Regions from separate parts of the Methylobacterium fujisawaense genome, predicted to be linked through region 2. Evidence: riboswitches for the same ligand, from Rfam matches in the RefSeq annotation. Region 2 holds a riboswitch; the other holds the start of a gene.

Region 1 (5,062 bases), 490 kb from region 2:
GATCGGCTACCAGCAGGAGAATCCCGGCCTGCGCAACTGCTTCCTGGCCGGCGCCTACGAGCTGCGCTCCGGCATCCCGGAAGGCGCGACGGCCAGTTCGAGCAGCCCCGACGTGGTGCGGGCGATGCCGACCGAGCTCTTCCTGAACTTTCTTGGCATCCGCATGGACAGTCGCAAGGCGGAGGGGTTGCGCTTCACCATCAACCTGATCACGCCGGACAACGGCGAGCGGTTCATCGTCGAATTGGAAAACGCAACGCTGACCAACATCGCGGGGTTCCAGGCCGAGAAGCCCGATCTCACCCTGACCATCAACCGGTCGGATCTCGAGCAGACGATGATTGGCGCCAAGACCCTGGAGGCGCAGATTGCCGACGGGACCGCGCAGGTCGAGGGCGACGCCGGCATCCTGAGCCGGCTGGCCGCCACGATGGTGACGTTCGACCCGCGGTTCGAGATCCTGCCCGGCACCAAGGTGCGCGGCGCCGCCAATCGCATGCAGTCAGACCCGTATCGGGCCGATTCCGGCGAGGCGGTCGCCGAGTAGCCGGCGACCGCCACTCTTGCTCCGCAGCCGGTCGCGGTCCGGGATGGCCGCAGGGCGACGGAAGAGGTGCTCACGGGATGAGGGTATCGGTCCCATGTCGGATGAGGCCATCACACCGGGAAAGCGTGGGCGGGATCCGGTCCTGATCGATCTGGCCCTGCAGGGCGGCGGCGCGCACGGCGCCTTCACATGGGGGGTCCTCGATCGCCTGCTCGAGGAGCCCTGGCTGAGCATCGACGGCATTTCCGGGACGTCGGCCGGTGCCATGAACGCGGCCGTCCTCATCGACGGCTACGAGCGGGACGGCGCCTCCGGTGCGCGCGCGGCACTCCAGGCCTTCTGGAACGCCGTCTCGCGCGCGGCCCGGTTCAGCCCGCTGCAGCGCAGCCCGCTCGACGTGATACTGGGCCGCTGGACGCTCGATTCCGCGCCGCTGTATCTGGCCGCGGACCTGATGGCGCGGCTCTTCTCCCCGTATGACCTCAATCCGCACGACTTCAATCCGCTCAGACAGATCCTGGACTCGCGGCTGGATTTCGAGCGCATCGCACGGAGCCGGATCAAGCTCTTCGTCACCGCGACGGATGTTCATACGGGCCGGGGCCGGGTGTTCCGCAACGCCGAGGTCACGGCCGACGTGCTTCTCGCCTCGGCATGCCTGCCGACCCTGTTCCAGGCGGTGCGGATCGACGGTGCCTCCTACTGGGATGGAGGCTATTCCGGAAACCCGACGATCACCCCCCTGGTCCGCGAATGCGAGTCGCGCGATACGATCATCGTGCAGGTCAATCCGGTCGAGCGCAGACAAGCGCCGACCTCGGCCCGGGAGATCCTCAACCGGCTCAACGAGATCTCCTTCAACGCGGTCCTGCTCAAGGAACTGCGGATGATGGCCTTGCTGCGGCAGGTCGCGCCCACGGACAATTCCGAGTGCGCCCGATGGGCGGCCATGCGCATGCACCGCATCGCCAGCGACGTTGTCGCCGAGCTGGGCTCGTCCTCGAAGCTCAATGCGGAATGGGCATTCCTGACGATGCTTCGGGACGAGGGACGCCGGAGCGCCGCGACGTTCCTGACCGATCATGGGCCGGATCTGGGTCGGCGTCCGTCCTTCCACCTCGACCGACTGCTTGAAGGCGTTTGACGCAGTCGGAACGCCGCATCGCGTGGCAGAGCTTGCTGGACTTGATCAAGATCAAGGCGTAAATTTTGGGTTTTGACTTCTATTTATTCGTTAATAGATGCAGCACATACTACATTTATCAGTCTACCGTGTGGCATTTCGACAATATTTCCTCAGGTTGGGCGCGCCTCTGCCCAAGCCTCTTCAAACCGGTTCACGCGCATGATCGGCGCGGCACTTCGCAGTCGGACCGGCTCGATCCGGGGGAGCACCTTCACACCGAAGACCGCTCGTCGCATCCGGCCGGCCCCGGAAACGGCCCGGCGCCCACAGACAGAGGAGTGAACGCTTATGCACACGATCCGGGCTCTTCGCGCGGCGCTGGCCGCCTTACCCCTGTTGACCTTCGCCACGTTCGCGGACGCGACGGCCGCTGGCCCCGCACCGGGCAATGCGCTGGCCGGACCGACGGTGTCGGAAGCCAGGGTCACCATCGGCCGTCACAAGGCACTTCCGAAGAAGAAGCGTATCCATCGCGAGCGGAAGATGTAGCGGCGATCGAGAGAGCGCAGATTCTCGCTGTGACTTGACCGGCTGGCTTTGAACCGAACCGATCGAGAGCATGTGCCCGGTGCAAAGCCAGCCGGTCAGGGTATCGGGTTCGCGCCGAACGAGAAGTTTTGGCACGGGGCCACCGCGACTACGGCGATGACGCATGCCGCGATCCAAGGCTGGACGGCAAGGCCGGCCCTGAAATGGAGCGGGTCACCGAAGGACCGTATGCCGGGTCATGAGCTCGGGCCGCGCGTTCGGCAATCAGCAACACGATGCCAAGAGCGGACCATCGGATCTCCAATCAGCTGAGACGCTCGGCGCCCAGCGGCGCATGAAACAGGGCGTCGATGACCGCTCGTCCGTTCGGTTCAGGATGGCGCATATCCAGCCGCCATCGGCCCGCCGATCTCGTTCGGACCCACGTCGTCCGAGCCCAAACCGGCCCATCACGGCAACTTGAGAGCCATGCGTTCCAACAAGGATCGGGCTGTGGCCATAGCGCCACACGTAACGTAACACTGTTACAAAGTTTGTCAGGCCCGTTGACCGGATGCGCGCCGGTGGCGAATATCGTCCGGCCAAGGTTCTTCGGGTCCCGGCCCGGAGCTAAGACGGGAATTCGGTGCGCTTTTCGGAGCGAATCCGAAGCTGCCCCCGCAACTGTGAGCGGCGAGCGCCTGCCACCGATGACCACTGGTGCTTGCACTGGGAAGGTCCGGCGGGCGCTTTGACCCGTGAGCCAGGAGACCTGCCTTCGGCACGATGACGTCCCTCGGGCGGGGTGCCCCGGCGGAGCGCGCGGTGTCGCCGTCTCGTGGGCGACGCTGCCCGTATCCCCGTGGCTTCCACCCGGCAACAGCGAGTGTGTGGTGGCGACCTCCGAACGTCCGTCTCACGGCGAGCCTGCGCGGTTTTCAGCGCCATCAGCGCGTCGTCCGCGGACTCCGCATCGCGGTCGGCGGTTGGCGCTCGCCGCTGTCCTCTCGGCCGGGCTCCCGATCGAGGACGTGCGGGCGCAGGAAAGCGTGACGTTGGAGGAACTCTCGGTCGAGCAGGTCGGGGAGGGTGCCGGCCGCACGACGGCCTCCGGGCGCGGCACCATCGGCCTGATCGGCCCGACGCCGGGATACGGAGCGGGCACGGCCGTCAGCGCCACGCGCACCGCCACTCCGCAGATCGACGTGCCGGTGGCCGTCTCCGTGGCGCCGCGGGAGACGATCACCGACCTCGCCGCCACCCGCGTGGACCGTGCGTTCAACTATCTGCCCGGCGTCGCCCAGCAGAACAATTTCGGGGGGCTTTCGATCTTCAGTTACGCCATCCGTGGTGTGACGACCTCGGAGATCTACAAGAACGGTTTCCCCCTCAATCGTGGGACCCCGCCTCCGCCCGACGCGCAGAATATCGAACGCATCGAGGTGCTCAAGGGACCGGGTGCGGCCCTGTTCGGACGCAGCGATCCCGGCGGGCTCGTCAACCTCATCACCAAGCAACCCACCGCCGAACGGTTCGTCGAGTTCGGCAATCAGGTCGATTCGTTCGGTCTGACCCGCGGTACCATCGATGCCGGCGGTGCCCTGAACGCGGACGGGACAGTCCTCTATCGCTTCAATCTCTCCGCACAGGGGGCCGGCAGCTTCCGCGACTTCGTGGACAGCGACCGGCTGCTCGTGGCTCCAGTGGTGAGTTGGCAGGTCACGCCGGACACACGCGTTACGGTCGAGACCGAGTTCGTGAAGAACCGCATCGTCTTCGACCGGGGCGTGATCGCGCTCAACCGCCAACTCGGCTTCCTGCCGCTTTCGCGGTTCCTCGGCGAGCCCGGTCAGAGCACCTACCAGAACAACAATTCGCTGCAGGTCCGCGTCGATCATCGCTTCGATGAGAACTGGCAGATGCGGCTCGCCGCTTACTTCAACACCGGCGATCTGGAAGGGGAATCGGCGGAGATCCGCGGCATCGCCGCCAACAACCGCACTGTCTTTCGCGACCGCAACGTGCGCGACTATCGCTGGGACGTGGCGGTCGGTCAGGCCGACCTGATCGGGCGGTTCGACACGGGCGGCATCGGCCACACGCTCCTCCTCGGCATGGACCGGGAGAGCACCGACAGCCGAACGGTTTATCTGCGCTCGAACTTCCGCACGAGCCCCTTCGCCCTCGACATCTATTCGCCGGTCTATGGACAGGCGCTGCCGCCGATCACCATCCCACGCAACAATATCGAGCGCATCACCAATACCGGCCTCTATGCGCAGGACGAGATCGTCCTGAGCCCGGAATGGCGGGCGCTGATCGGCCTTCGGCTCGACATCTTCGAACAGAGCTTCCGCGAGCGCGTGGTGCGCAGCCAAGTGGACCAGTCGCGGGTCGCGGCCTCGCCCCGGGCGGGCCTGGTCTACCGGCCGATCCCGGAACTCGCCTTCTACACCAATGTCGGCACGAGCTTCCGGCCGAATATCGGCACCGACGCCGCCGCCGTCACGCGCGGCACGGCGCTGCCGCCCGAGACCGGCCTCGGCTACGAGGTCGGCGCCAAGTCCGAATTGTTCGGCGGCAATTTGCTCCTCACCGCCGCCGCCTTCCGCGTGGAGCGGGAGAACGTGCTCACGCCCGACCCGGCGAATACCGGCTTCTCCCTCGCGGCCGGCGCCGTGCGCAGCCAGGGCTTCGAGCTGACGGCCCAGGGACAGATCACGCCGGAACTGAAGCTCCTGGCCGGCTACGTTTATGCCGATGCCCGGGTCACCAAGGACAACGTCCTTCCGGTCGGCGCCCCCCTGGTCAACGTGCCCCGCCACTCCGGCAGCCTGCTCGCGGTCTACGAGCCAGCGGGC
Region 2 (5,062 bases):
ATGGTAGCGAGGTCCTCAACGCGGTCGGAGAAACTGCGGGTCACCGCGCAGCCCTTCCGGGTCGGTGCGACCTCCTCCAGGTCGAGGCAGGCCATGCCCCGCAATTCCATGACGAGCCGCTCCCCGACCACGGTCATGGCCTTGCGCACCGCCCGGGTGTCGAGGTCGCGCACGTCGGCGACGCTCTCGCAGCCCAGGGCCTCCAGCTTGCGGGCGTTGGCCGGTCCGACGCCCCAGATGTCCTCGGGCGGGATGCGGACCAGCCAATGCTCGTACTGGACCGGGTCGGTCAGGTCGCAAACCCCGCCGAGCTCCGGCACCTTCTTGGCGACGTGGTTGGCGAGCTTCGCCAGCGTCTTGGTCGGGCCGATCCCGACGCAGGTCGGGATGCCAGTCCAGGCTCGCACGGTCTCACGCATGTCCCGAGCGAGCGGCACTCGGTCCCGCTCCCGGACGTCGGACAGGTCGAGGAAGCTTTCGTCGATGGAGTAGATCTCGATGCGCGGAGAGAAGCCCCGGTAGACCGTGTTCACCCGGGCGGACATGTCGCCGTACAGAGCATAGTTCGACGAGTAGACTCGCACGCCACGGGACCGGCACATGTCGCGGATCTTGAAGTACGGCTCTCCCATGCGGATGCCGAGGGCCTTGGCCTCGGCGGTGCGGGCGATGGCGCAGCCGTCGTTGTTGCTCAGCACGATCACGGGCACGCGGGCCAAGCGGGCGTCGAACACGCGCTCGCAGGAACAATAGAACGAGTTGCCGTCGGAGAGGGCGTAGGCCCGGGCGCTCACTCGCTCCGGCGCCTCGGGTTGATCGAGCCGGAGACGACGCCCCAGACCTCGATTTCTGCGCCGGGGTCGAGCCGGAACTCGGGGAAGCGCGGGTTGGCGAACGCCAGGACCACCCGATGGCCCTGGCGGCGCCAGACCTTGAAGGAGCGCTCGCCGTCGATGTCGACCACGACGATGTCGCCGTTTCGCGGCGTGAGCGAGCGGTCGACCACCGCAAGGTCCCCGTCGAAAAGGCGGGCCAGCACCATGCTGTCGCCCGCCACCCGCACCAAGAAGGTCGCCGGCCTGTTGGCGATGAGCAGACGCTGAAGGTCGATCTCGTCCTCGATGAAATCGTCCGCCGGACTGGGGAAGCCCGCCCTGACCGGTCGAGCAAGAAGGGGCACCGGCATGGGCAGGCCAATGGTGACGCCGCTGGCTTGCATGTTTTAGCTCCGCGAATCTGAAAGAACAAAATAGGAACATGCGGCGACGGTTCCTTGCAAGCGGCCGAGCTTGCGACAATGAGCCAGTGTGGACGCCTGTGGATAAAAGGAGTTGGCGCTTGCCGAAGAGATACCTTCAGAGCCGCGTCGGTCGAGACTGCGCCGGAGGAACGCCGTTGAGGATCACCGTTTACACGCTTGCAGCCTTGCCCTTTTTTGTGACGCCGACTCTGGCGGCAGGGGATTTCCCGCTCGCCTCCTGCAAAGGCTGGAACGGCACGGTCGTCGAGCGCGATGGCATCGATACGGCGCGAGCCGCGATGCGCGGCATCGTCACCAAGGCCGACCTGCAGGAGTATTGCGAGCGCGACCCCGGCGGGGAAACCAAGCAGTTCGGTGGCAAGCTCACGACGGCCCAGTGCGTCGCGAGCTATTTGCGTAGCGAAGGCCGAGCCACGATGACCGCGGAGGCGAACTGCCGAACCGGCACGGTCGGCTACCGTTACGGCAACGGGCAGGTCAGGAAGGCCCGCTTCCCATTCGGGGCTGACGCCGACACCTCGTGCGCGTCGGGCATGCCGCCCATGGTCGAGCAGTTCAAGATGCTTTGCCCCGCTGCAGCTAAGCGGCTGAAGGTCGAGTAGGCGAGCCTGTTGGCCGCGTCGCCGCGCGTTCCCGATCCCGCCCAAGGAGAGTTTGAGGTGTCATCACTCTGCCGACGCAACTCAGGTCACCGCGACCTCACGCGTGCCGTTTCACAGGAGCCCGTCGAACGGCAGCCGCCGGTGCGTTGACTCACATTCTCGTGAAGCGTAGCTCAAGCTTGACGGTTCCCTTCGGGGATCAAAAGGGAACGTGGTTGGGGCTAGTCCCGAAGCCACGGCTGTCCCCGCAACTGTAAGCGGCGAGCCCTTCACCACAACGTCACTGGGGTTATCCCGGGAAGACGGTGCAAGGGCGGCGACCCGCGAGCCAGGAGACCTGCCGTCAGCCGTGGTCACACGCGAAACGCGTCGGGCGGGGTGGTCCTGACGGGTGTCGAGACGGCCGTGCGCTAGCGCGGCTGGCGAGGCCTCGTTCGCGGTGACGTGCCACTGCCGTCCCGAGGTCCGAGGCCCGTGTCCCGTTCCATTTGCCAGAGGCAGCTTCGCGCATGCGTCGCGACGCTCGCGCTTGCCCTTCCGGGCGCATCTCCGACGCTGGCCCAGGGAGACCCTGCCGAGGCAGCGGCCGCTGTGGTTCTTGATCCGCTCTCGGTCGAGGGCAGCTACACCGCCGCGCCGACCTACCAAGTCAAGGATCTCTACAGCGGGACCAAGACCGTGACGCCGCGGCTCTCGCTGCCCCAGCAGGTCGACGTCGTGCCCCAGGAGGTCCTGCGGGACACCGCCGCCACGCGCGTCGAGCGCGCCCTCGACTACGTGCCGGGAGTCGGCAAGCAGAACGATTTCGGCGCCCAGAACCTCGCGCTCTACTCGGTGCGCGGCTTCGCCACCCAGGACATCTTCTTCAACGGCTTCAACATCGCCCGCGGCTACAACGGCGCGCCGGACACCCAGAACGTGCAGTCCATCGAGGTGCTTAAAGGACCGAGCGGGGCACTCTATGGGCGCAGCGACCCCGGTGGCACCATCAACATCCTGACCAAGCAGCCGGTGGCCTTGCCCTTCGTCGAGATGGGCACGCTGTTCGGGAGCTTCGGAACGGCGCGCACCACCGTCGACGCCGGCGGGCCACTGAACGAGGAGGGCACCGTCCTCTACCGCTTCAACGGCGCGCTCGCGCGGCAGGACAGCTTCCGCGATTTCGTTGACGGCGACCGCGTCCTGGCTGCGCCCGTGGTGAGCTGGCTGATCAGCCCGGACACCAAATTGACCGTCGAGGCGCAGTACCTGCGCAACCGCCAGACCTTCGACCGCGGCACCGTCGCAGTGAACAACCGCCTCGGCCTCGTACCGCGCTCGCGCTTCTTCGGTGAGCCGGGCGACGACTCCGTGTCAGAAGCCGGGATCCTGCAGATCCGCCTCGATCACGCCTTCAATGCCGACTGGCAGCTCAGGGTCGCCGGACACTTCAACACCGGCAGCCTGACCGGCCTGCAGACCGGCGCGACCGGCCTTCTCGACGACGGCCGCACCCTGGTGCGCGAGTTCCGCCGGCACGACTTCACCTGGGGCGTGGCCATCGGGCAGGCCGAGCTCGTCGGGCACTTCGACACCGGGCCGTTCGCCCATACCGTGCTGCTCGGCCTGGAGAACGAGCGCTACAACAGCACCGAGAACCTGCTGCGCTCGACGCCGCGGCTCGACCCCTTCGCCATCGACCTGTTCAACCCGGTCTACGGCCACACCAAGCCGCCCTTCACCCGGCGCTACAGCGCGAGCGAGAACGTCGGGAACACCGCCGTCTACGTGCAGGACCAGATCGCGCTCAGCCCGGAGTGGAAGCTGCTCCTTGGCAATCGGACCGATTTCTACAACCAGACCTTCCGCGACAAGGTCGGCAACGAGCGGACGGAGCAGGACCGGACCGGCTTCTCACCACGTGCGGGTCTCGTCTACCAGCCGCTCTCCTTCCTCTCGTTCTACGGCAACGTGGCGGCCTCGTTCCGACCCAACACCGGCTTCGACATCGCGACCCGACCCTTCGCCCCCGAGACCGGCTTCGGCTACGAGGCAGGCGTCAAGCTCGACCTCTTCACCGGGTTGAGCGTGACCGGCGCGGCCTTCCACATCGAGAAGGAGAACGTCCTCACGACCGACCCGCGGGACTTCTTCTTCCAGATCGCCGCCGGGGCGGTGCGCAGCCAGGGCTTCGACCTGAGCTTCGTCGGACAGGTTACACCCGAGTTCCGGGTCATCGGCGGCTACGCCTTCATCGACGCAGCGGTGACCCGCGACGAGGTCCTGCGGGTTGGCTCGCCGCTGCTCAACATCCCACGCCACTCGGGCAGCCTGCTCGGTGTCTACGAGGTCCAGGCCGGCGACTGGAAGGGTTTTGGGTTCGGCGGCGGCATCCGCGCGGTCGGCTCGCGCCTTGGGGACAGCGGCAACGAGCGGTTCCGGCTCCCGGGCTACGTGCTAACCGACGCGCTGGCCTACTACCGCTACGAGAACCTGCGCTTCGGGCTGAACGTCGATAATATCTTCGATGAGACCTACTACGAGCGCTCCTACAACGCCTTCTGGGTCGGCGTAGGCGAGCCCCGACGGGTGACCGTCAGCATGACGGCGCGGTTCTGATGGGCGTGCATCCGGGCACGCTGGAGGCGGCGACAGAGGCATCGGGCACGACCGGACGTATCGCCTCCATCGACGCATTGCGCGGGCTGGTGATGGTGCTGATGCTCCTCGACCACCTCCGCGAAACCTGGTTCCTGCACGTGCCGGTCGCCGACCCAATGGATGCCAGGACCGCCCTACCGGCCCTGTATCTCGCCCGCCTCGCGGTCAGCCTGTGTGCGCCGATCTTCATCGTGCTGACCGGCGTGGCCGCGTACCTGTTCAGCACCCGGCACACCCTGGCGGAGACGCGCACCTATCTCGTGAAGCGCGGGCTCGTCCTGATGGCGCTGGAGGTCTTCTACCTCTCGGAGCTGTACTGGGGCGTTGCCAGCCCAACGCTGTGGCTTCAGGTAATCTGGTGCATCGGCGTATGCATGATCGTCCTGGCCGTGTTGATCGGCCTGCCGCGGTCGGTTCTCCTCGCGGTCGGGATGCTGCTCGTTTGCTGGCACAACCTCCTCGACTCGATCCAACTCCGGCCCGATGACCCCTTCTTTGCCGTCTGGGCTATGCTGCACCAGCGCGACGTCATCGCGCTCCCATTCGGGCTGGTAGCCAA

Evidence for each region. A riboswitch is a leader RNA that binds a small molecule or an ion and turns the genes downstream of it on or off. The one in region 2 is predicted to bind cobalamin.
Region 1: it holds a riboswitch for cobalamin, as region 2 does, so the genes downstream of both, ABC766_RS09400 (TonB-dependent siderophore receptor) here and ABC766_RS07175 (TonB-dependent siderophore receptor) in region 2, are expected to answer to the same signal.

The regions. Positions count from the first base shown of each region.
Region 1 is NZ_CP155000.1:1,976,637-1,981,698, reverse strand. It holds gene ABC766_RS09415 (alkyl/aryl-sulfatase) at 1-547, shown strand, start outside; gene ABC766_RS09410 (patatin-like phospholipase family protein) at 642-1,691, shown strand; gene ABC766_RS09405 (hypothetical protein) at 2,022-2,222, shown strand; cobalamin riboswitch at 2,790-2,996, shown strand; gene ABC766_RS09400 (TonB-dependent siderophore receptor) at 3,188-5,062, shown strand, end outside.
Region 2 is NZ_CP155000.1:1,486,544-1,491,605, forward strand. It holds gene ABC766_RS07160 (Y-family DNA polymerase) at 1-794, opposite strand, end outside; gene ABC766_RS07165 (translesion error-prone DNA polymerase V autoproteolytic subunit) at 791-1,219, opposite strand; gene ABC766_RS07170 (hypothetical protein) at 1,396-1,863, shown strand; cobalamin riboswitch at 2,030-2,222, shown strand; gene ABC766_RS07175 (TonB-dependent siderophore receptor) at 2,542-4,461, shown strand; gene ABC766_RS07180 (DUF1624 domain-containing protein) at 4,461-5,062, shown strand, end outside.